3 regions of the Arthrobacter sp. SD76 genome follow, and region 3 is predicted to be linked to each of the others. Evidence: riboswitches for the same ligand, from Rfam matches in the RefSeq annotation. Region 3 holds a riboswitch; each other region holds the start of a gene.
The links. Region 3 has a riboswitch for cyclic di-AMP ahead of ACPEE0_RS16455 (hypothetical protein). Riboswitches for the same ligand answer to the same signal wherever they lie in the genome.
Positions count from the first base shown of each region.

Region 1: it holds a riboswitch for cyclic di-AMP, as region 3 does, so the genes downstream of both, ACPEE0_RS15840 (C40 family peptidase) here and ACPEE0_RS16455 (hypothetical protein) in region 3, are expected to answer to the same signal.
Region 2: it holds a riboswitch for cyclic di-AMP, as region 3 does, so the genes downstream of both, ACPEE0_RS08935 (LysM peptidoglycan-binding domain-containing protein) here and ACPEE0_RS16455 (hypothetical protein) in region 3, are expected to answer to the same signal.

Region 1 is NZ_JBNBLR010000001.1:3,273,164-3,283,387, reverse strand. Features, by position in the region: partial or broken gene ACPEE0_RS15875 (helicase-associated domain-containing protein) at 1-2,063, opposite strand, end outside; gene ACPEE0_RS15870 (hypothetical protein) at 2,075-2,308, opposite strand; gene ACPEE0_RS15865 (cold-shock protein) at 2,515-2,898, shown strand; gene ACPEE0_RS15860 (DUF3027 domain-containing protein) at 2,905-3,513, shown strand; partial or broken gene serC (phosphoserine transaminase) at 3,596-4,727, opposite strand; partial or broken gene ACPEE0_RS15850 (metal-dependent transcriptional regulator) at 5,011-5,705, shown strand; cyclic di-AMP (ydaO/yuaA leader) riboswitch at 5,843-6,057, shown strand; gene ACPEE0_RS15845 (M23 family metallopeptidase) at 6,055-6,888, shown strand; cyclic di-AMP (ydaO/yuaA leader) riboswitch at 7,017-7,195, shown strand; gene ACPEE0_RS15840 (C40 family peptidase) at 7,266-7,943, shown strand; gene ACPEE0_RS15835 (NlpC/P60 family protein) at 8,101-8,871, shown strand; partial or broken gene ACPEE0_RS15830 (HNH endonuclease) at 9,163-9,664, shown strand; partial or broken gene mobA (molybdenum cofactor guanylyltransferase) at 9,716-9,919, shown strand; gene mobA (molybdenum cofactor guanylyltransferase) at 10,024-10,224, shown strand, end outside.
Region 2 is NZ_JBNBLR010000001.1:1,782,052-1,792,275, reverse strand. Features, by position in the region: gene ACPEE0_RS08960 (glucose 1-dehydrogenase) at 42-935, shown strand; gene ACPEE0_RS08955 (DUF1810 domain-containing protein) at 939-1,382, opposite strand; gene ACPEE0_RS08950 (DNA alkylation repair protein) at 1,366-1,953, opposite strand; gene ACPEE0_RS08945 (TraR/DksA family transcriptional regulator) at 1,950-2,306, opposite strand; gene ACPEE0_RS08940 (coiled-coil domain-containing protein) at 2,328-3,671, opposite strand; cyclic di-AMP (ydaO/yuaA leader) riboswitch at 3,952-4,126, shown strand; gene ACPEE0_RS08935 (LysM peptidoglycan-binding domain-containing protein) at 4,197-4,847, shown strand; gene ACPEE0_RS08930 (hypothetical protein) at 4,817-5,065, shown strand; gene ACPEE0_RS08925 (protein adenylyltransferase SelO) at 5,096-6,571, opposite strand; partial or broken gene ACPEE0_RS08920 (APC family permease) at 6,568-8,005, opposite strand; gene ACPEE0_RS08915 (ribonuclease Z) at 8,002-8,949, opposite strand; gene ACPEE0_RS08910 (hypothetical protein) at 9,035-9,190, shown strand; gene ACPEE0_RS08905 (hypothetical protein) at 9,292-9,723, opposite strand; gene ACPEE0_RS08900 (hypothetical protein) at 9,812-10,024, opposite strand; gene ACPEE0_RS08895 (hypothetical protein) at 10,208-10,224, opposite strand, start outside.
Region 3 is NZ_JBNBLR010000001.1:3,413,188-3,423,411, forward strand. Features, by position in the region: gene ACPEE0_RS16420 (YhgE/Pip family protein) at 1-668, shown strand, start outside; gene ACPEE0_RS16425 (TetR/AcrR family transcriptional regulator) at 665-1,306, shown strand; gene ACPEE0_RS16430 (EamA family transporter) at 1,887-2,885, opposite strand; gene ACPEE0_RS16435 (SixA phosphatase family protein) at 2,939-3,466, opposite strand; gene ACPEE0_RS16440 (winged helix-turn-helix domain-containing protein) at 3,615-4,478, opposite strand; partial or broken gene ACPEE0_RS16445 (response regulator transcription factor) at 5,182-5,921, shown strand; gene ACPEE0_RS16450 (sensor histidine kinase) at 5,928-7,427, shown strand; cyclic di-AMP (ydaO/yuaA leader) riboswitch at 7,553-7,711, shown strand; gene ACPEE0_RS16455 (hypothetical protein) at 7,717-8,202, shown strand; gene ACPEE0_RS16460 (transglycosylase SLT domain-containing protein) at 8,199-8,426, shown strand; gene ACPEE0_RS16465 (glyoxalase superfamily protein) at 8,505-8,879, opposite strand; gene upp (uracil phosphoribosyltransferase) at 8,925-9,560, opposite strand; gene ACPEE0_RS16475 (phosphatase PAP2 family protein) at 9,573-10,224, opposite strand, start outside.

The DNA.
Region 1 (10,224 bases), 140 kb from region 3:
CGACAGTCCCAGGCTTCGCAGGACCTGGGCCGCCTGACGCGGTGGTGCCGTGGAGATGAGGACCGTGGGCGCAATCCTGACCAGCCCCAGCCCGGCCGCCTTGGGCCCGGACAGGAGCTCGAGCAGGACCGCCTCGTCCTCGCTCTGGATAAAGCTGGCCGCCTGCCCCACCCGCACGCGGCCGTGCCGGGAGGCGGTGTCCTCCACCAGATATTGCAGCGGCTGGGGCACCGCGGTGGCGGAGTGCTCCCGCAGGAACTCCAGCAGCCCCGGGGCGTCATAGCCGGAATCAAGCGCGCGGCGGACGGAGCTGTCCGTGAACCTGTAGATGGTGGCCGGCCCCTGGCCTTCGGCGTCGGCCATGACCAGGAGCTTTTCGGTCAGTTCAGGGGCAAGGTAGCCGGGAGCGACGGCCGTGAGGTCCGCCTGCAGGAGCACGTGGTTCAAGGCAGCAGGAAGGTGTTCACCCAGGATCGCCAGTGCCGCGTCCGGGCGGTCCTCCGCGAAGGCGCTGCCCAATTGCGTCAGCGCCCCGGACCCCACCAGCCCGAGCAGTTCGGCCTCCGCCAGAACCCCGCGGATCAGCGAACTGAACCGCCGCGCCATCCGGGGCTGGGCCCACTCAGCGCGCTGGAGGACGGCGGCGGCGTCCAGCACGGGAGCCGCGCCGTCCTGCGCCACGGCTTCAGTGGTGAGTTCGTGCAGGATCTCCAGGATGCGCTTGCGGATTACCGGGGCGTCGGGGCGCTGCGGCTCGGCGGACAGCGGCACAATGGTGCTGCCGGCAGCGGTGCGGTGTCCAGCGGGCAGTCCCTGCGCGCCGTTGACAGGCTGGCCCACCATGGAGGGGACCCTTTCGCTGGCCAGCCAGGCGTTCACCAGCCACAGCCATTGTTCCTGCCGCGGCAAGCCAAGCCACTCGAGCTCCGGCGGCTGGACCCAGGACGACGAGTCCACGTCCAGCCGGATCAGGCCCGCCAGCCCGCACAGTTCCAGCAGCAGCCCAACCCGGGCCTGCTCAACACGGAGCAGCTCGGCAAGCCGGCGGGTTTCCCGGACCCCCACCCCGCCGCTGCGCAGCGTCACCAGGGGCTGCTCCCGTACTGCATGCAGGAGTTCACCCACCAGCCTCAGCGTCTCGGAGATGGCGCTCATCGCCGCGTTCCTCCGCAGCACGGCAGTGGTCCAGCCCAGTTCCGGGACAGGCGGTGAAAGGGCGAAGTCATCGATGATCACGCCACCACGCAGGGACAGTCCCACGCTGTGCGGCAGCTCCACGTGTGCCGCATCGAGCGGCACCAGCAGGCCGCGGGCCAGGAGCCAGTCAATCGGCCCGACGTCGGAGCCTTCCGTCGTGACGGACGCCTTGCGTTGCGCCTGGGGACGGCACCCATGGCCCAGTTCCGGAACCTGCCGAGCAACGCCGTCGTCCGTTCCGGCGCACCGGCGAGGATGCCTTTCAGCGCCTCGGGAGAGGACGTCCAGTGCTGCAGTGCGAGGGCTGCCTCCATGGGGGTGGTGGCGTCCTGGATGGCGGCGCCGCTGTGGTGCAGCTCGGAAACCAGTTGGACGGCGCGCTGGGCGAACGCCGGCTGGAGGCGCACCAGTTCCGTGTAGCTCCGGCCCAGGCCCGCCGGGTAAAGCCCCACAACGTCCTTGAGGCACCCGACCGGCAGGTAATAGTGCTGCCGCGAGGCGGAGGCGGGCGTCCCGTGCGGAGGTGCCGCCGGGTGCACCAGTGCCATTTCCTGCAGCCCGGCCAGGATCTGCTCGACGGTGGCCACGGTGGCACCCGAGATCATCTTGCGCAGCCCAGCGGCAGAAGCACTGTGCTCGGTATCCGTGTTGGTGCACAGGTGAAGGGTTTCCAGCACCTGCATCTGTGGCCGGTTGAGCCGTTCAAGGGCCCGCTGGACGCTGACCCGGGAACTTGCCCGGGCAGCGAGGGCGGAGAAATCGGGAACAGCGGGGGAGAGCAGGTCCGGCCGCGCGGCGAACAGCGCACGCAACGAGTCGTCGCTGCGTGACTCAAGATCCTTGCCGAGCGCGCGTATGAGGGACATCAGTCCCAACGTTACCGCTGGTCCGGCTTTCCTGCCCGGCGCCGCCCGGCAACACTGTCGAGGACGAGGAAGAGCATGAGGAGGAACGCCACCGGCAGGCCGTACAGCGCCGCGTAGGTCACCCATGACGGCGCCACCGAGCCGGCAAAAGCGAGGGCCATCACTGCTCCCACTGCCGCCAGGGAAAGCACTGCAATGACTGCGGCCGCGATCATGATGGGCCGCCGGTAGCGCGAGGGTGTCATGGACGTAACGCTACAGCGCCCCGGGCGCCCGGCGTGAACGCTGTTACCCGGCCCCTGTTGAAAGCGTGAATAGGGCACCGGGCAGGATAACCTTGAAGGATACAGACCAACACGGTTAGAGCGGCCATACCTTGAACCCGCACAACAATGCGGATGCGGTGGCGGCTGGCTGTGTCTCATGACAGTAGAAGAAGAAGGTTGATTACGTGCCTACCGGCAAGGTCAAGTGGTATGACAAGGACAAGGGCTTCGGGTTCCTCGCAGGCGAGGACGGCCAGGAGGTTTTCCTGCCCAAATCGTCGCTGCCTGAGGGCGTGACGGAGCTCAAGGCCGGCACCCGCGTGGAGTTCGGAGTGGCCGACGGCCGCAAGGGCGCCCAGGCCCTGGGCCTGCGGGTGCTGGACAAGACGCCGTCCATCGCCAAGGCCAAGCGGCCCTCCGCCCGGGACCTCGCGCCGCTGGTCCAGGACCTGGTGAGCGTGCTGGACAACCTGTCCGGCACGCTGTCCAAAGGAAAATACCCGGAAGGCAACAAGGGCAAGGCCATCGCGGCTGCCCTGCGTAAGGTTGCCGACGAGCTGGACGTTTAGCAGCCGATGAGTCCGGAAGCTGAACAGCCGCAGACGCAGGTGCAGGACACTGCAGGCGCCGCGACCGCTCCTGCCGCGGGAACAGCCCCGGCGGTGGCCAGGAACGCGCCCAAGCGCCGGGCCGGCGTGCCAGTATGGCGGACCGGCAAGCCGGACGCCTTCCTCGCCGGTGCCGTGGAGACGGCCCGCACCGCGCTGGAAGGCATCACCGCCGCCGCGGACATCGGACGGCACCTCGCAGCCAAGAGCGAAGGCGACCGCCTGGTCACGCACCTGTTCGAGTCCAAGCTGGCGGGCTACGTGGGCTGGCAGTGGTACGCGGTGGTGACGCGCAACTCCCGTTCCAAGGTGGTCACCGTCAGCGAGCTGGGCCTGCTGCCGTCCGAGGACTCGATCCTCGCTCCGGAGTGGGTGCCGTGGGCTGAGCGTGTCCGGCCGGAGGACGAGCAGCAGCAGGAGCCGGAAGCCACCGAAGCTGACAGCGAACCGGCGTCCGGCGCAGCGGTTGCGGAACCTGACGCTGATGCCGGGTTCACCGGATCCGACGCCTCCGATGCCGATTACACGGATGAACCTGCCCCGCAGCCTTCGGCGAACGACGCCGGCAGGGAGTAACTGCTGGACGTCCCCTTGACGGGAAACACAGACGGCGCCGTCCGGGCGAAACCCGGGCGGCGCCGTCCGACTTAAGGAAAGGCTACTTGCGGAGTTCGCCCACCACGTAGTCGATGCTGGCCAGCAGTGCGGAGACGTCATCCGGCTCGATGGCAACGAACGTCGCAATCCGGAGCTGGTTGCGGCCAAGCTTCCGGTACGGCTCAGTGTCCACGATGCCGTTGGCGCGCAGGACCTTGGCTACAACGGCGGCATCCACGGATTCATCGAAGTCGATGGTGGCAATGACGTTGGAGCGCTCATCCGGGTTGGCCACGAAGGGCGTGGCGAACTCGGCGGCGTCGGCCCAGCTGTAGATGCGTCCTGCCGAGTCGGCCGTCCGGGCGGCAGCGAAGTCCAGCCCGCCGTTTGAGTTCAGCCACTGCACCTGGGCGTCCAGGGTCACCAGGGTGGACAGGGACGGGGTGTTGTACGTCTGGTTGAGGCGCGAGTTGTCAATGGCCGTCTGCAGGTCCAGGAAGTCGGGAATCCAGCGGCCGCTTGCCTTGATCCGCGCGGCGCGCTCCAGGGCAGCGGGGGAGAACAGCCCAAGCCACAGGCCGCCGTCGGAGGCAAAGTTCTTCTGCGGGGCAAAGTAGTAGACGTCGCTCTCCGCCACATCGACGTCCAGGCCGCCGGCCGCGGAGGTGGCATCCACCAGCACCAGGGAACCCTCATCCGCACCTGCCACCCGCTTGACCGGAGCGGCTACGCCCGTGGAGGTCTCGTTCTGCGGCCAGGCATACACGTCAACGCCGGCTTCTGCCTGCGCCGCGGGCCGGGTGCCGGGCTCGGACTTGATGATGGAGGAGGCGTCCAGGAACGGCGCCTTGTTGGTGGCGGCCGCAAACTTGGAACCGAACTCACCGAAGGACAGGTGCTGTGCCTTCTTCTCCACCAGGCCGAAGCTGGCAACATCCCAGAACGCAGTGGAACCGCCCACGCCCAGGACAACCTCGTATCCTTCCGGGGCGCGGAAGAACTGGCTGAGGCCCTCGCGGACTGAACCGACAAGGTTCTTGACCGGTGCCTGCCGGTGGGAGGTGCCCAGGATGTTCTTCGATGCGGCGGACAGCGCATCAATCTGCTCCTGGCGGACTTTGGAAGGTCCGGCGCCCGAACCGCCCGTCCTTGGGAAGGAGGTCGGCAGGAATAGTGATGCTTGGTTCGCTCACGGGGGCTCCAATTTCGGCGTGGACGCGGCTGAGGTCCGGACGGGTGGATGGTCGCTGGCGCGCAGTCGGCGATGACTGCATCGAAGGCCTTTCCCATTCTGCCTGAACAGCTGTTTGGGCGGGAACCGGAACCGTCATAGTCCAGCCACTGAGACGGCCTCGCGGGCGGCTTCCAACTATTCGGACTAAGTCAAAATAGGCTAAGCTAGCCAACGGACTACGTCGCGGTGAACAGCGATACGGTGGGACAACGCAAGGTACTGCGCTCGAGGAGCTGAGCTGGATGACGGATCTGATCGACACTACGGAGATGTACCTTCGGACCATTCTGGAGCTGGAAGAAGAGAACATCGTCGCCCTGCGGGCCCGTATCGCGGAACGCCTGCGCCACTCGGGTCCCACGGTGTCCCAGACCATCGGCAGGATGGAGCGTGACGGGCTGGTGGTGGTCTCCGGCGACCGCCACCTGGAGCTCACCGAAATCGGCCGCAAGCGCGCCACCGAGGTCATGCGGAAGCACCGCCTGGCGGAGCGGCTCCTGGCCGACGTGATCGGGCTGGACTGGGCCTATGTGCATGACGAAGCCTGCCGCTGGGAGCATGTGATGAGCGAACGGGTGGAGCGGCGCATCTACGAGATGCTGGACCATCCCACCGAATCGCCATACGGCAACCCGATTCCGGGCCTTGCCGCGCTTGGTGGCCAGCCCTCCCTTGCCTCCACCGATACGGTGACCAGCCTCCTGGAAGCCATGAAGTCCTACGGGCCTGCGTCGGAGGTCACGGTCAGCCGGCTGGCGGAGCCCATCCAGGTAGAGCCGGAACTGCTGTCCCAGCTTGATGAGGGCGGCATCCGCCCGGGCGCCGCGGTAACCCTGGAGCGCGTGGGGACTACATCTCGGTCCGGGTGCCGGGCATTGAAGGCGCCCTGGAACTTCCGCCTGAAGTTGCCGCGCACGTGTTCGTTCACGTCCGCTAGGAAGTCTTTCCGCCGCAGCGTGACGTCGGTAACGCCAAGATAACGGAATTGTTACCAAGGGCCTTAAGCCCCTATAGTTGAACCGAGCGTTGATACAAAAGCGTTACCTGATCCGGAGCCGAGCTCTGCCAGCGGATCGGGAGCACGAGTCAATAACTGGCAGAGGCGGGGGAACCACAAGCGGCAGCGGGGGACTGCCTTGGGGTGAAGTCCGTCAGCAGCAAGCCTCTTCCAGTGAAGGAATCCCTCAGCGGGATATCTCTGTGCCGAAGCTTGCTTACGGCGGACCGGGTCTTTGAACTCTCTGACCCGAATCCGACAGCTAACTTCGCAGGCTTTCCAGAGAGGAATCCTTCTTGTCCATGCAGACCTCCAGGGGCGCCGCCGCGCGGCAGGCCCCGCTTCGGCGCCGCGTGTCGTCGAAGTCATCCACACGGAGCGCCCCCGCGATCTCCACCGTGATGCGCGCCGCCGTCGGGGTCCGTTCCGGCAGATCACCGAGTTTGCCTCGGCGAGCGGTATTGGCCAGAAGGCCGGCGTGGCCCTGGCTGCCACCGGCCTGGTGCTCACCGTCACTGTCCCGGCCACCAGCCCGGTCATGGCCACCGATGAGGCGGGCATAGCTCCAGTTGCAGCCTCGGCCGTCACCCCGCAGCCCGCGATTTCTGCCGAGGCCGGGGCCCAGATCGACTTCAGCCGCTCGGCCGTCGTGACCCAGGCAGACCCGGACGGCAAGCTCAAGCAGCTCCTGAGCGCACAGTCCGCCGGCGCCGTTTCCCGGGCCGCTTCCGCAGGAAGCCTGGGCGCCCCGCTGGCGTCGATGAGCACAGCCTCCCCCTTCGGTTACCGCGTCAGCCCCATCACCGGCGGATCCGGCGACTTCCACCGCGGTCAGGACTATGTTGCCCAGTGCGGCACCTCTGTCCTCGCGGCCGCCACCGGCACCGTAACGTTCGTCGGCTGGCACCAGTTCGGTGGCGGCAACCGTGTGGTGATCGACCACGGTAACGGCCTGGAGACCACTTACAACCACCTCTCGTCGTTCAATGTGTCCGAAGGCCAGACGGTCTCGCGCGGCGACGTTGTGGCACTGAGCGGCACCACCGGAGCCTCCACCGGCTGCCACCTGCACTTCGAAGTGCAGGTCAACGGCGAAGTCGTGGATCCGACAGGCTGGCTCTAGTCAAATGATGGCTGACTCTCGAATTAGCGTGACCAGTCGTGACCTGAATGTGACATTCGCTCGAAACTCCTGTACCGTCTAACTCGCGTCAACTTTTCCGAAGTTGACGCTCTTGTGCGGATTGCCTAACTCTGCCACCGCTCAAGGTCCGTTCGCATTTCATCGTCTGGCAGGGGCGGGGGAACCAATTTTGGCCTTCTTCACGGAAGGCCTTGGGGTTAAGTCGCAAAGCTTCCTTGAAGCGGCGCGGCCGGGTGACTCCCATCCGAATCCGACAGCTCACCTCGCAGGCATTGGGAGAGGCTACCTTCGTGTCTTCACGCCAGAATTCTGCGCGCCACCGTGCGCAACCGGTTCGTACCAACCCTTTGGACGCAGTGTCCAAGGCCGTTAGTGCCAACGCCGGGACAGTGGGTCGCCAGGCTGCTGTAGTTGCAGCCGCGTCCGGCCTTGTCCTTGGCATGGGACTGCCGGCCACCGCCGCGGACACCACCGCCGGCATCTCCGCTTCCACCGAGTCCGGTTCCGCGCAGACCGCCCTTGCAGTCACCGCAGCACCCACCGCCACCGTGTCCTTCGAGCGGCCGGTGGTCACCACCGTCGCCGCTCCCGTTGTCGAACGGGTGACCCCGCAGTCCACCTCTGACGACGAGGACGAGGCCGCCGCTTCCACCGCATCGACCGTGGCGGAAAAGGCTGTTGCTGCCACCGCTTCTGCGGCAACTTCCGGCCTCGCCGCCATCGCCTACACCGGCATCGGCAGCCCCTACGTCTGGGGAGGCACCAGCCCCACCTCCGGTTGGGACTGCTCGGGCTTCACCCAGTGGGTTTACGCCCAGGCCGGCATCAGCATCCCCCGCGTGAACGCATGGACCGCCATGACCCCCACCTCCACCCCCCAGCCGGGTGACCTGGTGATGCAGAACGGCGGCGCGCACGTCGGCATCTACGTCGGCAACGGCATGATGATCAGCGCCCTCAACCCTTCCCAGGGGACGCTTCTGCACTCCGTAGCCGCCACCGGCTCCTCCTCCTTCTACACCCTCGCAGGCTAATAGTTCTTGGGGCTTCGGCCCCGGGAACTATTTCTTTGCCCGCAATTTTTCGCTAGATCACCATCCCCGTTCGGGGCGCGCCGACGTACCCCCAAGATGCCGGCGCGTCCAAACTCTCGGTTGCCCACAGGCCCGAGGAAATCGAAAGAGAGAACTGATGACTACTCGTGCTACCGCACGGCACCGCGCCGAGGTCACTAAAACCAGCTCGATCGCCATCATTGCCAAGGCTGTGGGCGACAACGCCGGCGGCGTAGGACGCCAGGCCGCCGTGATCGCCGCGGCTTCCGGTCTCGTCCTGACCAGCGGCATCGCGGCCAACGCTGCCGACGCCAACTTCCAGCGCGACTCGGCCCCGGCGTCCGCCCTGGAAGTTGAATCCGCTATCGAAGCGCCCATTTCCGCGGCTTCCACCATCGCCATCACCTACGAGAAGCCGGCCGTGACCACCACGCCTGCTCCCGTGGTTGTGGAAGAACCCGAGGTTGAGGTGGAGGAAGCCGCGCCGGCCCCTGCCCCCGCTGCCCAGCCGGCTGCCGCTCCCAAGGTCACCGCCACCGTTTCCGCTGCGTCGGCCCCCGCCGCACCGGCTTCCGCCAGCGGCAAGGGCGCAGCCATCCTGTCCGCCGCGTACGCCCAGCTTGGTGTCATGCAGGACTGCACGATGCTGGTTACCAACTCCCTGGCCGCGGTCGGCATCAACTTCCACGACTGGCCCGCAGGTTACCTGTCCCTGGGTCGCACCGTGAGCGCGGCCGAGGCCCAGCCCGGCGACCTGATCTACTACGCTGACGGCGGCGCCGGCATGGCACACATCGCTGTTTACGCAGGCAACGGCCAGGCAGTCCACGGCGGCTACAACGGCAACCAGACTGTTGTCTTCAGCGCCAACGTTGGCTCCGGCCCGGTGTTCATCCGCGTCGACTAGAACCCTCCGTTTCCGGCCGAAGCCCCCGACGGCCGGCGATGGAGCAAGGACCCCTGCCCGCAAGACAGGGGTCCTTCCCCTTTAAACTGCAGCGGCAGCCGCCTCGGGCAGGCGCGTGCTTGCGCCGTTGGCGGTGGCCTGCTGGCGGGTCCGGGACAATTCTTCCGGGACGGCGATTACCTGATAATGCGCTTCTGTGTTTACTCTTGTGATGTCGATCCATAGCCCGGACATGCCGAGGGCAGCCGGCCCTCGTGCCCCTGACGGGTGCGGCCGTGAAGAGGTACGTGCATGCGCACTCTCGTTCTGAATGCTGGATATGAACCGCTGGCGGTTGTGACTTTCCGCCGGGCGCTGGTGCTTGTGCTCACGGGCAAAGCGAGCGTGGTGGCCGAAGGGGACGACCCCGTGGTGGGTCCACAGGAAATACTGGGCCGCCCCTCGGTAATCCTCCTCAACCGCTACATCCGCCCGCGCTACAACCAGGCCACCGCCGTCAGCCGCCGGGGTGTGCTGAGACGCGACGGGCACAAGTGCGCGTACTGCGGCAAGGCTGCGCACACGATCGACCACGTCCACCCAAAATCACGCGGCGGAGCCGACTCCTGGGAGAACCTCGTGGCAGCCTGCCTCCGCTGCAACAATGCCAAGGGTGACCACACTCCCGCGGAAATGGGCTGGAAGCTCCGGTTCGTTCCGGAACCTCCGCGCGGCACCATCTGGCAGATCAAGGAACTGGAGAAGCCCACCCCCCGCGTGGGACCCGTTCCTGCTGCCGGAGCGCGCTGCCTGACGGGTCCTTTCCTGTTTATGCGTCCCTGCCTGCGCTGGCTAGGCTGGAACCGTGCAAGATCCGCTGCCGCATTTTGATGCCCTGATCCTCGCCGGAGGCCGGTCCTCCCGGCTGGGCGGAGTACCCAAACAGCACCTGCTTTTCCGTGGCGCCACCTTGCTGGAACGTTCCCTCGATGCGGCGTCCGGTGCCCGCCGGACTGTGGTGGTCGGACCGGATCCGGGGCGCCTGCCGGAAACCGTCCTATCCTGCCGGGAGCAGCCCGAATTTTCCGGTCCCGCCGCCGCCATCGCTGCGGGGCTGGAGGTACTGTCCCGGGGCGGGGAGAAGCCGAGTACACGTTGGTGCTTGCCTGCGACATGCCACTGGTGGCCGACGCCGTGGTCCGGCTCTCCTCCGCACTGTCAGCGGAACCGGCTGATGGCCCCGGCAAGCCGGACGTGGTCATGGCCGCAACCGACGACGGCACGCCCCATGGCAGGGCCCAGCCGCTCGCCGGTTTTTATCGCACGGCTGGGCTAAAAAACGCCGTGGAGGATCTCGCTGCCCGGGGAGCCTTA
Region 2 (10,224 bases), 1.6 Mb from region 3:
CTTAGCTTTCCTGGAATCGTTCCACCAGCAGGAGGACCACCATGACAGACCAGTACACCTTCCGGAACCCGGTCACCGCCTACGAGCACATTTCCCCGCCGAAGCAGCACCAGCCCGAACCGGGGCTGGACGCGGAGCTGATGCCCAAGGCGGACCTCGGCGAGGAAACCTACCGCGGCACGGGGCGGCTCGAAGGCCGGAAGGCAATCGTCACCGGCGCGGACTCGGGCATCGGTGCCGCCGCGGCCATCGCGTTCGCCCGGGAGGGGGCCGACGTCGTCATGTCCTACCTGCCGCAGGAGGAGGAGGACGCTGCCAGGATCGCAGGCATTATCGAAGCCGCAGGCAGGAAGGCCGTGAAGGTGCCCGGGGACCTCAAGGACCCGTCAGCCTGCCGTGACGTGGTGGACACCGCCGTGGCAGTCCTGGGCGGTGTGGACATCCTGGTCAACAACGCCGGAAAGCAGGTGGCCCAGGAGGACCTCGCGGACATCACCGACGAGCAGTTTGACCACACGCTGAAGACCAATGTCTACGCCATGTTCTGGCTGACCAAGGCAGCCCTTCCGCACATGCCTGCAGGGTCCACCATCATCAACACCACGTCGGTGCAGGCCTACAACCCCTCACCGACGCTGGTGGACTACGCCACCACCAAGGCCAGCATCAACAACTTCACCAAGGGCCTGGCCCAGCAGCTCGCTCCCAAGGGGATCCGTGTCAACGCCGTTGCGCCGGGCCCCATCTGGACACCGCTGCAGGTCAGCAGTGGCCAGCCCAAGGAGGACCTGCCGGAATTCGGGCAGTCCACTCCCCTGGGCCGCGCCGGCCAGCCCGCAGAACTCGCGCCGGCCTACGTGTTCCTGGCCTCGCCCGAGTCCAGCTTCGTGCTGGGCGAGACGCTGAACGTCAACGGCGGCAGCCCCACCCCATAGGTCCTAGGCCTGGTCCTGCCCGGCGAGCAATTCATCGGTGGCCTGGTCGGGCTGGCCGTCGAAAAACTGTGCAAGAACGGTTTTGAACACTGTTTCGCCGGGTGCGGCGCGGAGGAACAGCGTCATGGACGACTGCAGCTTGCGGGCGTCAATGCCGCCCAGGATGTCCTCTGCGGCGCGCCCGGCATGGTTGGTGAGGGCCTGTGCGCACTCCAGCAGGCGCGGGCCCAGTACGTCGTGCTCAAGGTATCCCCGGGCTTCGTCCAGTGACCTGATCGCATACTTCCGGGAGGTGGCACTCTGTCCCAGCCCTGCGATCTGCGGAAAGATGAACCACATCCAGTGGCCCCGCTTGCCACCGAGTTGAAGTTCGGCCAGGGCCCGCTCATACGTCCCGCCACTGTCCTGTGCAGCGACGAAGCGTCCAAGGTCATAGGGATCGTTCATGGATGTCTCCTTCTTGTGGGGTCTTGCGCCCGGGCGGGAAGCCGGCGCTTGGCGGCTGCCCAAGCACTGCCGCCGCCTGCCGCAGGCTGCCGTGCGGATCCTCGGCCCAGCGGGCCAGCACCACGCCGGCGCGCTGCCGGTCCCGCTCCGGCAGCCCGGCAAGCAGCGGCGCCACGACATCGGCCACCAGGGGTCCCTCGAGTTCCGCCGTGGAGGCGGAGCGGAGGAACCCCTCGATCCGGGTCAGGTCCGAGTGGCGCAGCCAGGCGGCCTTGGCCTGGAGCAGCACCACGGCTGCCAGCCGCCGCTCGAAGACCGGCCTGGCGCCTGGCCTGGGCCGGCCCCAGAGGGCGGAGGCCAGCTGGACGACGTCATCATGGTCCAAAACCTTGAATTTCCGGAGCGCATCACGGACGGTTCCCCGGACAGCGCCCACGGAGGAACCGTAGGAGGCGAGGATCCCGCCCAGCCGGGCGGCGGCGTCGTCCGCGCGATACCAGGAGCCCTCATTCTGCAGGGTACGGTCGATGAACTCCGCTGCCGCGTCAACGACGTCCGGCCCTGCGCTCATCGCCGGCCCGCCCCGGCGTGGGTGATGCAGAACGGGGTCCACGGCCGGGCTTCCAGCCTGCCCTCGGCGATGGCTTCGCCGCATACGGCGCACGTGCCGTAGGTTCCGGCGTCCAGCCGGGCGAGGGCGGCCTCCACCTGGTCCAGGCCGGCGGCGCTCTGCTTCAGGAGTGCGGACGCCTGGGACAGTTCGAAGGCGATTGTGGCACCCTCGGGATCGTGCTCGTCGTCGACATTTGAATCGAGCCGGGCCGAACTGGCCGAGGCGATGTCCGCGCGGAGGTCCGGAAGCAGCGCAGCCTTCCGCTTCCGCTCCTCCTCAAGCAGCACCCGGAACCGCTCAAAATCTGGCATGGAGAAAGCCTAGCGCGCCCCTCAGTACCAGTTCCTGGCCACGGAGTGGTCCCACGCCGCGCAGGGTGTCCGGTAGCGGTCCCGGATATACCCCAGCCCCCACTCGATCTGGGTGCGGTAGCTGGTGAGCCAGTCGCTGCCGGCGCTTCCCAGCTTGCCCGGCGGCAGGGCCTGCGGAATCCCATAGGCTCCGGAGTAGGGGTTGGTGGCGGTGGTCAGCCAGTTGGATTCCTTCGTCCAGAGCTGGGCGAGGCAGAGGAACTGGTCCTGCCCCCATCCATAGGCCGCGAGGCGGCCGGAGGCATAGCTCTTGGCCGCGGCGGGATCGTTGACGGCGCCGCCCGGCACGGAGGGTACGACGACGGCAGGCGGGGCGGGGCTTGCCGGCGCAGGGGCAACGGGGACGGGGTTCGCCGGGGCCGGGTTGGGGTTGAACGGTGCCGGATTTACCGGCGGGGGGTTTACTGGCACCGGTGCCGCCGGGGCCGGGTTTGGCGGAGCGGGAGGTTTTTGCGCAGCGGCAAGGGCGGCATCTGCAGCTGCCTGCCGGCGGGCCTGCTCCTCGGCAGCGGCGCGTTTGGCTGCCTGCGCCGCCTCATAGGCCGCAAGCGCCACCCGGCCTTGCCGGTATTCGCCCTCAAGCGCCGCCGTCGTGCCCTTGAGGGATGCCAACTGGGCGGTCAACTCTCCACTGCGCCGCTGCTCTTCGGCGACCTGGCGGGCCACCGCGTCCTGGGCGGAACGGGCAGCGTCCAGTTTGGCCTTCGCCTCTCCGGACAGGCGTTCACGCTCCGCCCGGGCGGCCTTTTCCTGCTCCGCCAGGGCAGCGGTGGCCTTTCCGGCGGCCTCCGCCCGGCTGACCAGGTCCGCGGTCTTGGCTTCCACGACTTCAACCACGTTGAGACCGTGGATGCTGTTGTTCTCAAGGGCTTCCAGTGCCACAAAGAGTCCCATGGTGGTTCCGCCGGTTTTGTACGACCTGGCGGCCAGCGCACCAATCGCCTGCTGATGCCGCTGCAACTCCGCATTTGCCTCGGCAGCCTGGCCGGCAAGGGCATCCACCCTGGCTGTTGCGGACTGCAGGGCGGCGTCGGCCAGTGCATAATCGGCCGCAGATACGACGGCGGCTGCCCCGAGCGTTTCGGATTCGGATTGCAGGCCTTGCAGCAGGCCTGTGATCTTCTCGATTTCGGCCGCCTTGCCGGCTTCCGACTGCTGCGCTTTCTGCACGTCCTCCCACGAGGGATACCCGCCCGGCGGGGCGTCGTCCGCGGACGCCGGAAGCAGGGCGGACGGGCCGGCCAGGGCGAGGGCCAGCACCCCTCCCAGCAGCGGGGGCATCAGCATGCTTCCGATCAGGCGCATAGTTCCGAAGCCTATCGGGTTTCAATGCGAGGTTGAGGGTTAAGACCGCTAGCCTGCTTTGTCTTTATGACTTTGTGACACAAATAACAGGCCGCGCCGGACGCTCGATATCACCCGAGGTCAACCGGATGTGGTATGAAACTCCAGACATTTGCTTAATATGATAGAAGCGCCTCGGATGTTACCCAAACGTGACAATTGCTCCGGGGCCGGGTTATGGTCTTCAGGTGTCCCTCCCAAAACGGGACATTCCCATCAGTATGCCGAGCCCTGCCACTGATACGGGATTCAACCGCTTTCCAGCTGGCAGGGACGGGGAACCAAGTTTCCACGGCCATTTGTGGCCTTGGGGTTAAGTCGACAGCGCCTTCGTCCATTACGGGCGGTCGCCCTTCGGCCGGGTATCTCCAACCCGAACCCGACAGCTCACCCCGCAGGCATGGGAGAGGCGATCACACGTGTCAAAAAAATTTTCCTACCGCCCGTCACCGCGCGACTCCGGCCCGCTCAATCGCGCTCCAGGGCTTGGCTGCTTCCGCAAAGTCCCAGGCCCGGACGCTCAGCCGTCCGGTGCTCGCAGTTGCCGCTGCGTCCGGCATTGCGTTCGGTGTTGGAGCTCCCGCCCACGCTGGCGTGACCGGCCCGGACACCACCGAAACCGCTAGCGTCCAGGCGTACAGCGCTCCGGCCGCTGCCGTGGCTGCTCCTGCTGCCGCAGCCCCCGCCGCCGGCAACGTCTACACCGTGGTCTCCGGCGATACCCTGGGTGCCATCTCGGCTGCACATGGCGTCAGCCTGAACGACGTGCTGGCCGCCAACGGCCTGGATATTTCCACCATCATCTACCCCGGTGACCAGATCACCATTCCGGGCGCCGGCTACGTGGCACCTGCTGCTGCGCCTGCTCCGGCCGCACCGGCCCTGGCGAGCACCGGAACCACCGTGAACTACGCCTCCGCCGCCGTTGCCCCGGCCCCCGCCCCGGCCGCTACCGGCACCGGCACCGGCGCAGCCATCCTGGCTTCCGCCTACAGCCAGCTGGGCGTGCAGCAGGACTGCACCGCCATGGTGGAGAAGGCACTGCGCTCCGTTGGCCTGTCCGTCGGTGACCTGGCTCCGGCCAGTTCTACCAGTACGGCACCACCGTGGGCACCCCCGCCCCCGGCGACCTGGTGATCACTGCCGGCCACGTGGGCGTCTACGCCGGCGACGGCCAGGTTGTCAGCGGCGGCGTGGACGGCTACAAGACCGAAGTCCACTCCATCAGCTGGCTCAGTGGAGCTTCCTTCGTCCGGGTAGCCTCGTCACCCGGCGCAGCTGAGGCAGCCGCAACAACGCAGTACAGAGACAAGGGCGGCGGCCGGGAATTCCCGGCCGCCGCCCTTGCCCGTTAATGTGCTTCCGGCAGAGTCCGGCTCTTTCTGTCACGTACCGCAGAACGTCATGTACTTGCCGAAGTCTTCCGGGGCCCCTTCGGCGTAGCGTTCCAGGCCGGGGCGCTCTTCATAGGGGGCACGCACTGCTTCCAGGAGCCTGTTCAGTGGCTCCAGGTCGCCCCCGGTGGCTGCAGCCAGGGCCTCTTCCACCAGGTGGTTCCGCGGAATGTACACGGGGTTTACCCGGTCCATCCGGTCCGCGTCCGGCTTCATGGACCGCCAGCGGCCGGCCCAGGAATCGAATGCCGCGAGGTCCATGACCATGCCGCGGACCGGCCGTTCATTTCCGCGCGCCGCTTCGCCCAGGTTGCGGAAGAACCGGGTGTAGTCCACGGGGCCGTCCTTCAGGATCGCTACCACGCCGTCCACCAGTTCGGACGCCGCTTCGGCTTCAGGGCTTCCCGCGGGGACGGCCGGCAGGCCCAGCTTGGCCTGCATTCCGTTGAACCACGCATCGCTGTACTGCCTGCGGAATTCGCCCAGCGCCTCCACGGCGGGAGCGACAGCCTGCTCCTGGTCCTCGTCGATCAGCGGGAGGATCGACTCGGCGAGGCGGGCCAGGTTCCATTCGGCGATGACCGGCTGGTTGGCATAGGCGTACCGCCCGCCCACATCAATGGAACTGTAAACGGCGGCCGGGTTGAAGTCGTCCATGAATGCGCAGGGGCCGTAGTCGATGGTCTCCCCGGAAATGGTCATGTTGTCCGTGTTCATCACGCCGTGGACGAAGCCCACCAGCATCCACTGCGCCACGAGCGCGGCCTGGGCCGACACCACCGCCCGGAACAGCGCAAGATAGGGATTGTCTGCCTCGGCGGCGGCAGGGTAATGCCGGCTGATGGCGTGGTCCGCAAGGCGGCGCAGCAGCTCGAGGTTGTCCGTGGCCCGCGCGTACTGGAAACTTCCCACCCGCAGGTGGCTGCCGGCCACCCTGGCCAGGACCGCCCCGGGCAGCATGTCGTCCCGGCGCACCATGCGTCCGGTGCCGACGACGGCGAGCGACCTGGTGGTGGGAATGCCCAGCGCGTGCATTGCCTCACTGACGAGGTATTCACGGAGCATGGGCCCGACGACGGCACGGCCGTCCCCTGCCCGCGCGAACGGTGTGCGGCCCGAGCCTTTGAGGTGGATATCGCGCAGGCGGCCGTTGGCGTCCACGATTTCGCCGAGCAGGAGGGCGCGTCCGTCCCCGAGGAGGGGTGAGTAGCCGCCGAACTGGTGGCCGGCGTAGGCCTGGGCCACCGGAGCGGCCCCTTCCGGCACGTGGTTGCCCAGCAGCAACCGCACGCCTTCCGGGCTGCGCAGGTAGCGGGCATCCAGCCCGAGTTCTTCCGCGAGGGCGTCGTTGAAGACCAGGAGCCGGGGCTCCGGGGCTTCCTCCGCCTGCCAGGGAACTGCCATATCTGCCAGTTCGCTGGCGAAGCGGCTGTCGAAAGTGACGGTTGATTCTGCAGCGGCAGTCATGGGTTAACCCTATCCCCGCGGTTGGTCCGGCGGTTGATCAGCCAGGTGGCGAGCCAGAGGACCACGCCGATGGCCATCAGTCCGCCGGCTATCTCGTACTGGATCACGTTCCGTCCCACCCACGGCCCGGCCAGGAAGGCGCAAAGGATGGCAGCGACCAGGGCAGGGGGCCGGGCGAGGTGAAGAAGACTTTCCGGTTCGGATCCCGTTTCCTCCGCAGCACCAGGCACGCCACGTTGACGACGGTGAAGACGCACAGCAGCAGGAACGCCGTTGTGCCGGAAAGGTTGGCGACAATGTTGCTTTCCGGATCGCTGGTCACGTAGAGGATGAGCCCCAGGGCAAGGACGGTGGAGAAGGCAATGCCCGCCCACGGGGTGCGGCGGACCGGCAGGACCTTGCCCAGGGGATGCGGCAGGACCTGCTGGCGGGCCAGGCCGTAGATCAGCCGGCTGGCCATGAGCATGTTGATCAGTGCCGTGTTGGCCACGGCGAAGACGGCCAGGAACGGGAAGATCCGGTCGATGGGAAAGTCCGGTGAGCCCTTGTGCACCACCTCGAGCAGTGCGGCGCCTTCGGCTTCGCGGATGCCCTCCAGTTCGGTGGGCGAGAGGACACTGACCACGGACACGGCAACCAGCATGTACAGCAGCACGGCGATGCCGAGGCCGGTCAGCATGGTCCGGGGAAGATCTTTTCGGGATGGCGGGTTTCCTCCACCATGTTCACCGAGTCCTCAAAACCCACCATGGCGAAGAATGCGATGGAGGTGGCGGCGGTGACGGCGAGGAACAGGCCTTTGTCCTGGTAGTCGTTGAAGACGAAGATCTCGCCGGGGTTGCCCGTGCCCTGGGCCATGACGAAGAACCCGACGCCGATCACGATGCTTAGCGCCACCATTTCCACCAGGGTGAGCACCACGTTGAACTTGACGCTCTCCCCCACGCCCCGCAGGTTGATGGCGGCCAGCAGGAGCATGAATGCCAGGGCGACGGCCGTAATGACGCCCTGGCCGGGATCACCCATGACTCCGTTGATTTCCAGCCCGCCGAAGAAATTCTGTGCCAGGACGTTGGCTGAGGTGGAGGCGCTGGTGATGCCGGAGCAGACCACTGCGAAGGCCACCAGGAACGTGACGAAGTGAATGCCGAAGGCTTTGTGCGTGTACAGGGCAGCGCCCGCCGCCTGGGGATACTGCGTGACCAGTTCAAGGTAGGAAAACGCCGTCAGCGTCGCCACCACGAAAGCCAGGAGGAACGGCAGCCAGACGATGCCGCCCACCGTTCCGGCCATGGTGCCGGTGACGGCGTAGACACCGGCGCCAGAATGTCCCCCACGATGAAGAGCAGGAGGAGTTTCGGCCCAGGACCCGTTTCAGCTCGGGCTCCCGCCCGCAGGTGTGACGCCGTGGACTTCCTCGGACGTGGCGCTCACTGTCGGCCTCCTTGCCGGGTCAGGTGGTGGATTGCCTGGTGTGCCAGGTCGGCGCGGGGGCCGCGCCGCTGCGGAAAGGGAATGCGCTGCAGGTCTGAAGCGGCCATGACGGCGGCGGTGCCGGCGCGTGCGGATGCCTGGGCAGCAAGCATGGTGGCGTCGTCGCCATAGCGGGCTGAAAAATGCGTCAGTACCAAAGTACGGGCACCGGCGCGCGAAGCCAGCTCCCCCGCCTGCCCGGCGGTGAGGTGGCGGTATTGCTGCGCCAGGCCGGCGTCGTCATCGCTGAAGGTTGATTCGGCAACCAGGAGGTCGGCGCCGTCGGCCAGTTCCTCAGCACCGGCGCACGGCGCGGTGTCCATGACGAATGCGAAACGCTGGCCGGGCCGGTGGATGCTCACGGCCTCAAGGCTGCCGCCGTTGAGCGTGCCCTCCCGCTGCAGGCGGCCGACGTCGGGTCCTGCGATGCCCGCCTCCGCCAGCCGGTCGGGCAGCAGGGTCCGGCCGTCCGGTTCCACAAGCCGGTAGCCAAAGGTATCGATGCGGTGCTTCAGCGGCCGGACCTCAAGGCCGTCGGCGATGATTCCCGCTTCGCCGTGGGGGTGCAGGCGCAGATCGATGCCGGGCGAACTGATTGAGACCAGGGCACGGACCACATCCTCGCCTGCGGCCGGATAGTGCAGGTGGACGGGATGCCGCACGCCGTCGAGGGCCATCCTGGACAGCACGCCGGGAAGGCCGTAACAGTGGTCGCCGTGGACGTGGGTGAGGCAGATACGCGTGATGTGGGTTGCCGGAACACCCGCGTGGATCATTTGCCGCTGCGTTCCTTCGCCCGGATCGAACAGCAGGCCCTCGCCATCCCAGCGCAGCAGGTACCCATTGTGGTTCCTGGCGCGGGTGGGCACCTGGGACGCGGTGCCGAGGATGACGAGTTCACGCATGCTCTGAAGGACCAAAAAGCAGGTTCCGGACGTATCCGGGACCTGCTTCCTGGTTTCGTGGTTTTAGTGCCGCCGGAGCATTCCCATGATTTTGTGGGCCATGCCGCCGGTCCTGCCGCCCGTTGCGTGCGGCGTCCGCCTGGCGGCGTTCATCCCGGTACCGCGGACTGTTCCGCTGGTGCCGGTCCTGCCCGTGAATCGTCCAGCGGCATTCCTGATCATGCTTCCCAAGTTCATGTGAAACTCCCTAAGTCCTGATCTACCAACTGATATTCATCAGCCTGCTTATTAGTCTAGCCGTGATCCCGTTTTCGGCCAGGGCGTGCTGGCCCCCGCCTGCTGTCAGCGCTCCAGGTCCTCGGGGTCGAACTCGCTGAGCGGTGACCCGCCGAAGTTCTCCGTGTCGTCACTCGCCTCGGCCTCGGGCCCGGCCGGGTTTTCGCCGAAGTCGACGTCCGCCACGGCTTCACCGAGGGTGGGCGCATCCGGCGGCACTTGCTCATCGCCTGCGTTGTACCGGGCGTCCGCCGTCTCGTCGCGGAGCGTCTGGTCACTCAGGAAATCCTCTTCTTCACCCGAAACAGTCTCTCCTTGGAGAAGCGGATCCTCCTGCCAGCGGTCCGGATTGTTCTCCGCGGCGCCCGGGTAGCTGTCCGGCTCCCCCTTGACGGGATCCAGCTCAAAGGACGCAGCGGCGCCGGGGGTTTCATCCAGGAGCACATCATTTTCCTCGACCACCTCGAGGTTGTCATCGGGGAGGTTCTGTTCAGTCATGGTGATGCCTTTCTCTTGAACTCCGGGCGAACAATAGTAAGCATACTGATGAAAAGGGCGGGATGTGAACCGGGTCTTTCCCCATGGATCAGTGCAGCAACCAGGATCCGTCCGAAGGGGGTTCCGGCTTCCTGCGCAGTTTGCGGAACAGGATGATAAAGGGCCACGCCAGCAGCTGCAGCAGCCCTGCGAGGAGGAGCAGCCAGACCACCAGGACAAGGACCGGCGAGTACAGCAGGAAAACGCCGATGGCGGCAGTGATATAGCCTCCAACCAGCGCCAGAAGCGCCCCAGGGTCCATGGGAACTCCTCATCTTAAGTTGTCGAAAGTCAGGGAGGCGTGAGCCGTTTAAATGGGAAAACGCCAGACGGGAAGGGCCGCGCGTGATTCGTGGATCCGAGAGGTGGTGCGGGTTCGAGCGGCTGCCAGGCATTCCTCCGAGGGGCTGGGAAAATCACCCAATGCATCCGGGCCGCTTACTTCCTAACGGTCATCCCAGA
Region 3 (10,224 bases):
ACCTGTCGCGGGTGATGGCTGATCCTGTTGCAGTCAGCAACGTGTCCCAGGCGAAGGCCGATTCCTACGGGGCGGGGCTTGCGCCGTTCTTCCTCACCCTGGCGCTGTGGATCGGCATCTTCATGCTGGTGCAGGTCATGCGGCCCATTACGCAGCGGGCCCTGGCATCCAACGCGCCGTCCTGGAAAATCGCCGTCGGCGGCTGGCTGCCGTTCCTGGCGGTGTCCGCGGTCCAGGCCACCCTGCTCACCCTCGTGGTGAACCTCGCACTGGGGCTGAACCCGGTGCACCCGGTCCTCATGTGGCTCTTCATGCTGGCGGCGGCCACGGCATTCAGCGCCCTCATCCAGGGCATCGTGGCGCTGCTGGGTTCGCCGGGCAAACTGGTGGTGCTGATCCTGCTGGTGCTGCAACTCGTGTCCTCCGGGGGCACGTTCCCATGGCAGACCACTCCGGAGCCCCTCCACGTGGTGCACCAGGTCCTGCCAATGGGATACGTGGTCACCGGCATGCGGCACCTGATCTACGGTGCCGACCTGTCCATGATCGTCCCCACCGTCCTCGGGCTCCTGGGCTACACCCTGCTGGGCGCCGTCCTGTCCACGCTGGCCGTGCGCAGGAACAAGTACTGGACGTTGAAAACCCTCAAACCGGAGATTGCAGCATGATCTCCGGGCCGCCGGCGGCAGCAAAGGGGCAGCGGCCAGGACGGACCACTGCTACCCGGCAGAAGCTCTTCGACGCGTCCATGGAGCTTATCGGCCAGCGCGGGGCCGCCAACGTCACCGTGGACGAGATCGCCCACGCCGCGGGAGTGTCAAAAGGCACCGTCTACTACAACTTCGGCAGCAAGTCCGAACTCATCGCGCAGCTGCTGCGGCACGGCGTGGACATCCTGAAGTCCCGGCTGCTCGAGGCCCGGACAGAGCCGGCCAAGGATCCGCTGCCGGCCATGGAAGCCATGATCGGCCAGGCCATGGACTTCATGGCTGAGTACCCGTCCTTCGCCCGGCTCTGGGTCAGCGAGAACTGGCGGACGCCCAGCGAATGGCAGGGCACCTTCGCGGTGCTCCGCGGCGAGCTGCTGGCTGTCATTGCCCAGGCCGTGGACGATGTGGCGAAGGCCTACCCGGTGGACGAGTCCGTGTCCCGGGGAAGCCTGGAGACGGCAATCTTCGGTGCCTGCTTTGTGGTGGGGCTCGACCGGCAGACCTACAACCCGGAGCGCAGCCGTGACCAAAGCGTTGCGGCAATCATGGCCATCATGCGCGGCTACGTCCTGAAGCTGCCCGCTCCTCGGGAATGATGGTGCACATGCGCCACATGGGGAACAGCGGAAAGTTTGCGGTTGTCGCCGGCATCGTTGCCGCGTTGCTGCTCGTGCTCACGGGGATGACCCTCGCCGAGCCGGTATTCGTCGCGTTCCTTGGCGTGCTTGCCCTGGCGTATCTGTCCGCCATCGGCGAGGTCCTGGTGCGTGGCCGGCGGTTGGTGTTGCTCTGCGTCGGGGCCGGCACCAGCCTCACCGTCGGCTTTGCCCTGGCATTCCTGAGCACCTGGGAACTGGCCTTTGACGGCCAGTCCTCGTTCCTGGGCACGCCCCTGCCCACGGATGATCCGGACAACTATTTCGTCGGTGCGGCGGTGTCCTATGTGGCAACGTTCCTGGTCCTGTTCATCGGTGCCGCCTGGCCTGCGGGCAGGCGGATTGCGCCGGCCCGGCGGCCCCCGGCGAAGCGGCGGCCGGCACCTTCCCGGCCGGCGGCCCAAGGAGCCGCATCCAGAGGCGCCGGACCGAAAGCGGGTGCAGCAAAAGGCAGCGCAGCACGGGTCAGCGCAGCAAAGGGCAGCGCTGCAAAAAGCGGGACAGCACGAAGCGGGGCGGTTCAGCGCGTTTCCGGGCCGGGGACCACGTCGCGCGTACCCCCGGCAGCCAAGCGGCCGTCGTCGCCCGTTGCTCCCGCCCGCAGGCCTGCGGCCAAGCCCGGCCCCGGTTCCACCCCGCGGCGCTGACGCCGCCTGCCCAGGGTCAGCACCGCCGTCGCCACTCCGCCCAGGAGCAGGAGGCCGCCGGCGAGCTCGGTGGGCGTCGGCACCTCCCCCAGCACAAGCCAGGCGGCCGTCATCCCCACCACGGGGACCAGCAGCGTAAACGGGACAACGGCCGACGACGGGTGGCTGGCCAGGAGCCGGTTCCAGATGCCGTAGCCCACCAGTGATGCAAAAACGGCGGTGTAGAGCGCGGTGAGGACGGTGGGCGCCTGAAGGTTGGCGAGCGTGGCGAGGACCGCGTCCGGGCCGTCCACCAGCAGCGAGAGGGCGGTGAGGGGTACCGGAACCACGGCCCCGGACCAGACCACCAGGCCCAGCCCCGAGGCTGCTTTCGCTTTCCGGGCGATGACGTTTCCCGTCGCCCAGGACAGGGCAGCGGCGAGCACAATCAGGAACGGCAGCAGGGGCGCAACGGCACTCCGGCCCACGGCGACGACGGCGAGGCCTGCCACGCCCAGGACGACGCCGGCCAGCTGCCTCCGGTTCGGCCGCTCACCGAGGAACGCGGCGGCGAGGAGGACGGTCAGCAGCACCTGTGCCTGCAGGACGAGTGACGCAAGGCCGGCCGGCATGCCCAGCGCCATGGACAGGTAGAGCAGGCCGAACTGGCCCGCACTCATAAAGAGCCCGACGCCGAGGACCGCCGTCCAGCCTACGTCCGGCTTCCTGATGAAGAAGATCCAGGGCAGGACCACCAGGACGAACCGCATGGCCACGAACAGGAGCGGGGGCACATCACCGCCGCCCGGGTGCAGGCCGATGTCGATCGCCACGAAGTTCAGGCCCCACAGCACGGCAACCAGCACGGCAAGCAGGGAGTCCCGGAGATTCACGCTCCCTACTCTGCCAGAACCGCTATGCCAGAACCGCTCTGCCGGAACCCTGGCTAGTGGGCGCGGGGCACCTTGAACCTGGTGATCCTGGCGTCCTGCCCGTCCAGCTCCGCCCAGGGCTTTTCCGTCTCCAGCACGGTCAGGGCGCTGGTGGGGAAACGGGTGGCAGCGTCCATGTACGCGTCATGGTCGGAATCGCGGGAAGCCAGGTGCATCGCAAGGTCCTGCACGCCCGGCAGGTGGGAGATCAGCATGAGCGTTGTCACGGTGTCCGGCACGTGGTTTATGACTGAGAGCATGCGGAGGGCGGAAGCGGCATACAGGCCGTCCTCGAGCTTCGGCGTGGGTGCCTTGTCCCCCAGCTCAGAGCACACCCAGGTGCAGGTCTGGCGCGTGCGCAGTGCGCTGGAGCAGAGGATGAAGTCAGGGATGATGTTGTGCTTGAGCAGCCAGCGCCCGGCCAGCGGCGCTTCCCGGTGCCCGCGCTCCTCCAGCGGCCGCTCATGGTCGGGCACACCGCCGGGCCAGTCAGCCTTGGCGTGACGCATGATCACAAGGCGGCGAAGATGGTGCTCACTCATGCCCAAGCCTAGCCAAACCCCCAGCCGCGGAGGCACATGCCGGCTGACCCCGTATGCCAAAGGCGGCACATCCCGAAAGCGCCGTTGTTGCGTGAGGTACGAGCGCAGGCGCAGAGGGATCGTGCCGCCGTTGGCGGACGTTGAAAGATCAGATCGAGTATTCCGGAGCGGCCCAGACCACGACCTCCGGGTGCTCGTAGAACCGGTAGCCCTGGCCGCGGACGGTGCGGACCGTGTTGGCGAGCCGGCCCAGCTTGGAGCGGAGGCGGCGGATGTGGACGTCGATGGTGCGCTCGTTGGGCACTTCCTCGGCGTTCCGCCACAGGCCTTCGAGCAGTTCGTCGCGGCCCACGGTGCGGGTGCCATTCTCCACCAGGTAGTTCAGGAGTTCGAACTCCTTGAACGTCAGGTTGAGCGATTCGCCGTCGAGGTGGACTTCGCGCCGGGCAAGGTCGATCAGGACACCGGACGGGCGCGGCTCCTGCGGCTGCTGCGGACGGGGCGTCTCGGTGCGCTGGCGGGAGTTTACGGTGGGGTCGCCAAAGGTGGACCGGACGACGTCGAGCGCGGAACCGGGGGTGCCGGCGGGGGCTACGGCAACCGCCGCGTAGCTTTCGGCGCCGGTTACCAGGGACTGGGCGTAGGCGCGGATTTCCTGCGCAAGCTTGGCGATGGAGGTGCCGGCCGCCGCGGCCGTTTCCTCGTCGATGCCCATGTACAGGACGAACCCGCGGGCAACATTGTCGTTGGCCACCGGGCGGACGGCATTGGGTCCTGCCACCACCGGCGTGGGTGCCGTGACAGGAGCAGACTCAGCCGCGGGAACGGCGCGGAGCTGCCCGTAGGAGTTGGGGTTGTAGCCCTGCGGCGCGTAGCCCTGGGCGGGAAAGCTGCTTCCGGAAGACGGCGAGACTGACGGGCGGGGGCCAAAGCCGGGGCGGAGGCCGGAGGGCTGGCCCGCCTTGGCGGCGTTACGGACAGAGATGTGGACGTATCCGGATGCAACTGACATGGATTGCTTACCTCAATGTGAATGGCCGCCATCGCGGCTCGAATGCTGGGTTTCCCCGCAATGCGAACTGGGGAGGGGCGCCCGACGCTGGGCTTGGGGGCGAATGCCTAAGAACTTCGAGGGGTGGAGAAGGTCAGGCGTGCATTCGACAACAGCGCATGTCGGCAGCAGCTGATGTGCTGGGCCAATCTTCTGCGGCTGCAGGTGCTGTTGAGTTCTTGTTCACATTGGAAGTGTGCAGCGTAACAATGGCAACTTGCAAGTAACAATGGACCAGATCGTCCGCATTGTGAGACGAAATGCTCTATTGTGGCGCAGATCACGATTCTGGCGGACGCCAAAGAATAACATTCGTTATCCGATTCTGCGACCCGCACAGCGCTGCCCACAGAATTTCCTTCGCCCATCGGGGCTTCCTGGCCATTTTTATTCAACTGAGTGCGAAATGCCAAAATTGCCCCTTACTCCCCGGGCACGTGTCCAGCGGCGCGCGGAGCAAGGGAAGAAAATTTTCCGACGGACCCACCTGAATCGGCCGGGAGACGCCTGGAATCACCTCAAATGCCTCAAGTTGGTTCAGCGTTACTGCTCCATGCCGCCCGTTCCGGGGCCGTCGCGGTATCCAGCTGGCTAGGCTGGGATTCACAGCCCGGTCACAGGAATCCCTTAGCCGGGCCATACCGAAGGATCGGAGAGTTGTTCCATGGCCACACCGCACTCCACCACGAACAACCTGCCCAAGCTCTCACACCCGGACGGCTCCCCTATCCGCGCCCTGGTGGTGGACGACGAGCCCAGCCTCTCTGAACTGATGAGCATGGGACTGCGCATGGCGGGCTGGTCCGTTGCTGTTGCCGCTGACGGCCCCGAGGCAGTGAAGCTCGCCAAGGACTTCCGCCGGACGTCCTGGTGCTGGATGTCATGCTCCCCGGATTCGACGGCGTGGAGCTGCTGGGCAGGATCCGTGCATTCGCACCCGAGGTCCCGGCGCTCTTCCTCACCGCGAAGGACGCCATCCAGGACCGCATCGTAGGACTGGCAGCGGGCGGCGACGATTACGTCACCAAGCCTTTCAGCATGGAAGAGGTCCTGCTCCGGCTCCACCGGCTGGTGCAGCGTTCCGGCGTGGCCGCCATGGACACCTCCGAACTGGTGGTGGGCGACCTGGTGCTCAACGTGGACACCCGGGAGGTGACACGGGCGGGCCAAGACGTCCAGCTCACCGCCACCCAGTTTGAACTCCTCCGCTATTTGATGGAGAACCCCAAGCGCGTCATCAGCAAAGCGCAGATCCTGGACCGGGTCTGGGACTACGACTTCGGCGGCCAGGCCAACATCGTGGAGCTCTACATCTCGTACCTCCGCAAGAAGATCGACGCCGCCCACCCGCCGATGATCCACACCGTGCGCGGTGCTGGCTACGTCATCAAGCCGGCGGAGTAGGAAGCCATGGCCACCCCTCAAGCTCCGGCAGCCCACCCCCGGAGCTGGTTCAAGCCCGCCACCTGGCACCTGCGCACCCGCCTTATCGCGTTGGCCATGGCGCTGCTGATCGCCATCTGCGGAGCCGTGGGCGTGGCCAGTTATGCCTCCATGGATGCCTTCCTTACCCGCCAGCTGGACGACCAGCTCAACCAGGCCGCGGACCGGGCCAACGATCCCGGCCGCCCTCCCATGGGCGGCTTCAACGGCAGGGATCCGCTGGATGCACGCGGGCAGAGCGTGGGGACCGTCAACGCAAGAATCGTCAGTGGCCAGGTGAACAGTGGCGGCTTTCTTGCCTCCGACACCACGCGGGCCCCACTGTCCACAGAGGATAAGGAGATCCTGCTGGAACTGCCCGCCGATGGCCGCCCCGTGGACCGGACACTGTCCAACGGCGGATACCGCCTGGTTGCCGTGCAGACCAACTTTGGCGATGTCCTGGTGACCGGCCTGCCGCTCGCCGGCAAGGAAAGCACCCTCGCCTCCCTGGTCTGGACCTTCGTGTTCGTGTCCCTGGCGGGGCTGCTGATGATCGGGCTGGTGGGAACCGTCCTGATCCGGCGCACCATGAAGCCCCTGGAGCAGCTGTCCGAGGTTGCCACGCGGGTGTCGCAACTGCCCCTCGACGCCGGCGAGGTGGCGCTGGCAGTCCGCGTGCCGCCGTCGAACTCCAACCCCGGAACAGAAGTGGGCAGTGTGGGGCACGCGCTGAACCTCATGCTGGACAACGTGGCGAATGCGCTGCAGGCCCGGCAGAAGAGCGAGACCAAGGTGCGGCAGTTCGTTGCCGACGCCTCGCACGAGCTGCGGACGCCGCTGACGGCGATCCGCGGGTACACCGAGCTGATGCGGATGACCGAGGACTTCACACCGGACGGGCAGAAGTCGCTGTCCAGGGTGCAGAGCCAGTCCGAGCGGATGACGGCACTGGTGGAAGACCTGCTGCTGCTGGCAAGGCTGGACGAGGGGCAGCCCCTGAAGCTCAGCGAGGTGGACCTCACGCAACTCGTGGTGGAGAGCGTGAGTGACGAAAAGGTCATGGCCCCTGCCCACACCTGGCGGCTGGAACTGCCCGACGAACCGGTCCTGGTCAACGGGGACGCCGCTCAGTTGCGGCAGGTCCTGATGAACCTGCTGTCGAATGCACGCAAGCACACGCCGGCGGGAACCACGGTGGTCACCGGCGTCGGCACCACATCCGAGGGCGCTGCGGTGGTGACCGTAACGGACGACGGCGGCGGCATCCCCGAGGAGTTCGTGGACCACGTGTTTTCCCGGTTCGCCCGCGCAGACGCAGCGCGGAAGGGTGCGGGTGACCAGACGGGGGCCTCGGCCGCTGAGGGAACCAGCGGACTCGGCTTGTCCATCGTGCAATCCATCATCGAGGCGCATGGCGGCAAGGTCACGGTGACGTCACAGCCCGGGAGGACAGAGTTCGCCCTCCAACTGCCTCTGATGCGCTAGATTGCACAACTCGACGCGCCGATGCCGTGATGTCCGTTACCTAAATGTGACTTATGCGCCCATCTCCTGTACCGTCGATTAGGTACGGTTCCCGTTCGGGCCGTATATCCGGATGACGCCAAGCTCTGCCACTTCCCGGATTCCGCTTGATCGAAGGCAGAGGCGGGGGACCCACCGTCCCGGGCACTGATTGCCCTTGGGGTTAAGCCAGCACGTGATTTTTCCGTGCGGCCGGATGCCCTCATCCGAACCCGACAGCTAACTCCGCAGGTGTGAGAGGCGATTCATCATGTTTACATTCCCGGCTAAACCGCGCCCAAAAAAGGGCTCAGGCAGCGATTCCCAGCGTCCGGAAGGCAAGAAGTTCACCCTCGGCAAGCGCGCCGCGGTCCTCGCAACGTCCGGTGCGCTGCTGGTAGGTATCGGCGCCGCCGGCCAGGCGACGAATGCTTTGATTCCGGCCGCAACCACCACCAGCACCTCGGCGGCGTCCTCCGATGCGCAGATGAGCATCGAAAAGAGCGAGATCCGGTCCAACCCTGCCGAGTCCCCGCCCCCGCCGAAATCAACGTTGTTCCGCAGGCCGCCGAGCCCGCCCCGGCACCCGCACCGGAGCCCGCCCCCGCCGCAGAACCGGCTCCGGCACCCGAGCCCGCTCCTGCACCGGAGCCTGCTCCGGTCGTCGCGGTCAATGACCCGGCAGGCGCCCAGGCCTACGCGGCCGGCCAGCTCGGTTCCTACGGCTGGGCCCAGGACCAGATGCAGTGCCTGGTGACGCTGTGGACCAAGGAATCCGACTGGACCACCACGGCAACCAACCCCAGCAGCGGTGCCTACGGCATCGTCCAGTCCCTGCCCGCCGAGAAGATGGCAAGCGCCGGTGCGGACTACCTCACCAACTACCGCACGCAGATCAACTGGGGCCTGAACTACATCAAGGAGCGCTACCAGTCCCCCTGTGGCGCGCTGAACTTCCACTACGCCAACAACTGGTACTAAACCGCAGCTGAGGTACAGAACGGTGGTTGAGCCTGTCGAAACCCGGGCGGGTTTCGACAGGCTCAACCACCGTTTGTGTTAAGAATCCCGTCCGGGGATGTACTGCACCGCCCACCTGTTGCCGTCCGGATCGGCGAAGTAGACGAAGTGGCCCCAGTCCTGAACGTCCACGTCGCTGACGTCCACGCCGTTCTCCTTGAGGTGGCGGTGCGCGGCATCGATGTCGTTGACCACCAGCTGGAGGTTGGAGCCGGTCCCCGGAGGGGCGTCCGTGAGTCCTTCCCCGATGCAGATGGAGCAGGCCGAGCCCGGCGGCGTCAGCTGGACGAAGCGGATGGACTCAGTGGGCCGCTGGTCGAAATCGGCGTTGAAGCCCACCTTGTTGACGTAAAAATCCTTGGCGCGGTCCACGTCGGACACAGGGACAAACACGAGTTCAAGTTTCCAGTCCATGGGCACAGGCTACGGCTGCGCTCCTTGTCTTGGAAGGCTTGAACCTCAGCCGGCGATGCCGTACAGGCGGTCGCCCGCGTCCCCGAGGCCGGGAACAATGTAGGACTTGTCGTTCAGCTTTTCGTCAATGGAGGCCAGGACGATGGTGACATTAGCGTCCGAAAGCTCCTCTTCCAGCTTGGCGAGGCCCTCGGGTGCGGCCAGCAGGCAGATGCACGTGACGTCCGAGGCGCCGCGCTTGAACAGGAACTTGATGGCCTCGCGCAGGGTTCCGCCGGTGGCGAGCATCGGGTCCAGGACGAAGATCTGGCGGCCGGTGAGGTCCTCGGGAAGCCGCTCGGCGTAGGTGATGATGTCCAGGGTTTCCTCATCCCGGGCCATGCCAAGGAAGCCTACTTCGGCGGTGGGGACCAGCTTGGTCATGCCCTCGAGCATGCCCAGGCCTGCGCGCAGGATGGGAACCACCAGCGGGGTGGGCTTGGTGAATGCGGTTCCCACGGTGGTGCTGACGGGCGTTTCAATGGTGACGGGTTCGGTGCGGACTTCGCGGGTTGCCTCATAAGCGAGGAGGGTCACCAGCTCTTCGGTCAGCTGCCGGAACACCGGGGACGGGGTGTTTTTGTCCCTCAGGACGGTGAGCTTATGGGCGACGAGCGGGTGGTCCACAACGAGAGTTCGCATGGGTCAAAACTATCACCCGGCGTTGTCCTTCCCGTGCCCGCCGGGGCCGTCGTGATGCATGGCCTCGACCACCACATCCCGCACCACCGGATGCTCGAAATCGGGTGCCGGTCCCACATGCTCCCGCCGCCTGATCAGGTGGAACAGCCGGTGGGCCAGTATCACCATCAGCACCCACGCGAGGCCCAGCAGCCAGCCGGCCATCACGTCAGTGAGCCAGTGGTGCCCCAGGAATACCCGGCTCAACCCCATCGCGATGATGAAAATCACGCCCGTTGTGATGGCGGTGATGCGCACCCAGAGCTGGAAGAAATGCAGGCACAGGATGTAGAGCAGCACGCCGATCACCACGGTGGTGTTCAGGGTATGGCCGCTGGGGAAGGACGGCGTTGTTTCATACGGTGGCACGGCCTCCGTATGGTCCGGACGGGTCCGGCCCACCAGGCGCTTGCCGATGGTGGTGGCAGTGGTGGAGACCGCGGCCGCACCGCCAACCAGGATCAGGGGCCGCCAGGACCGGCTCAGGAACGTGAGCCAGGCGGTCAGGATGCTCGCGAGGATGGGCATCCCGACCCCGCCACCGATGTTGGTGAAGGCGGTGACGAAGGCGTCCGTTTCCGGGTTCCGCAGTGACTGCGAATACTCGAGGGCGGGAATGTCGAGG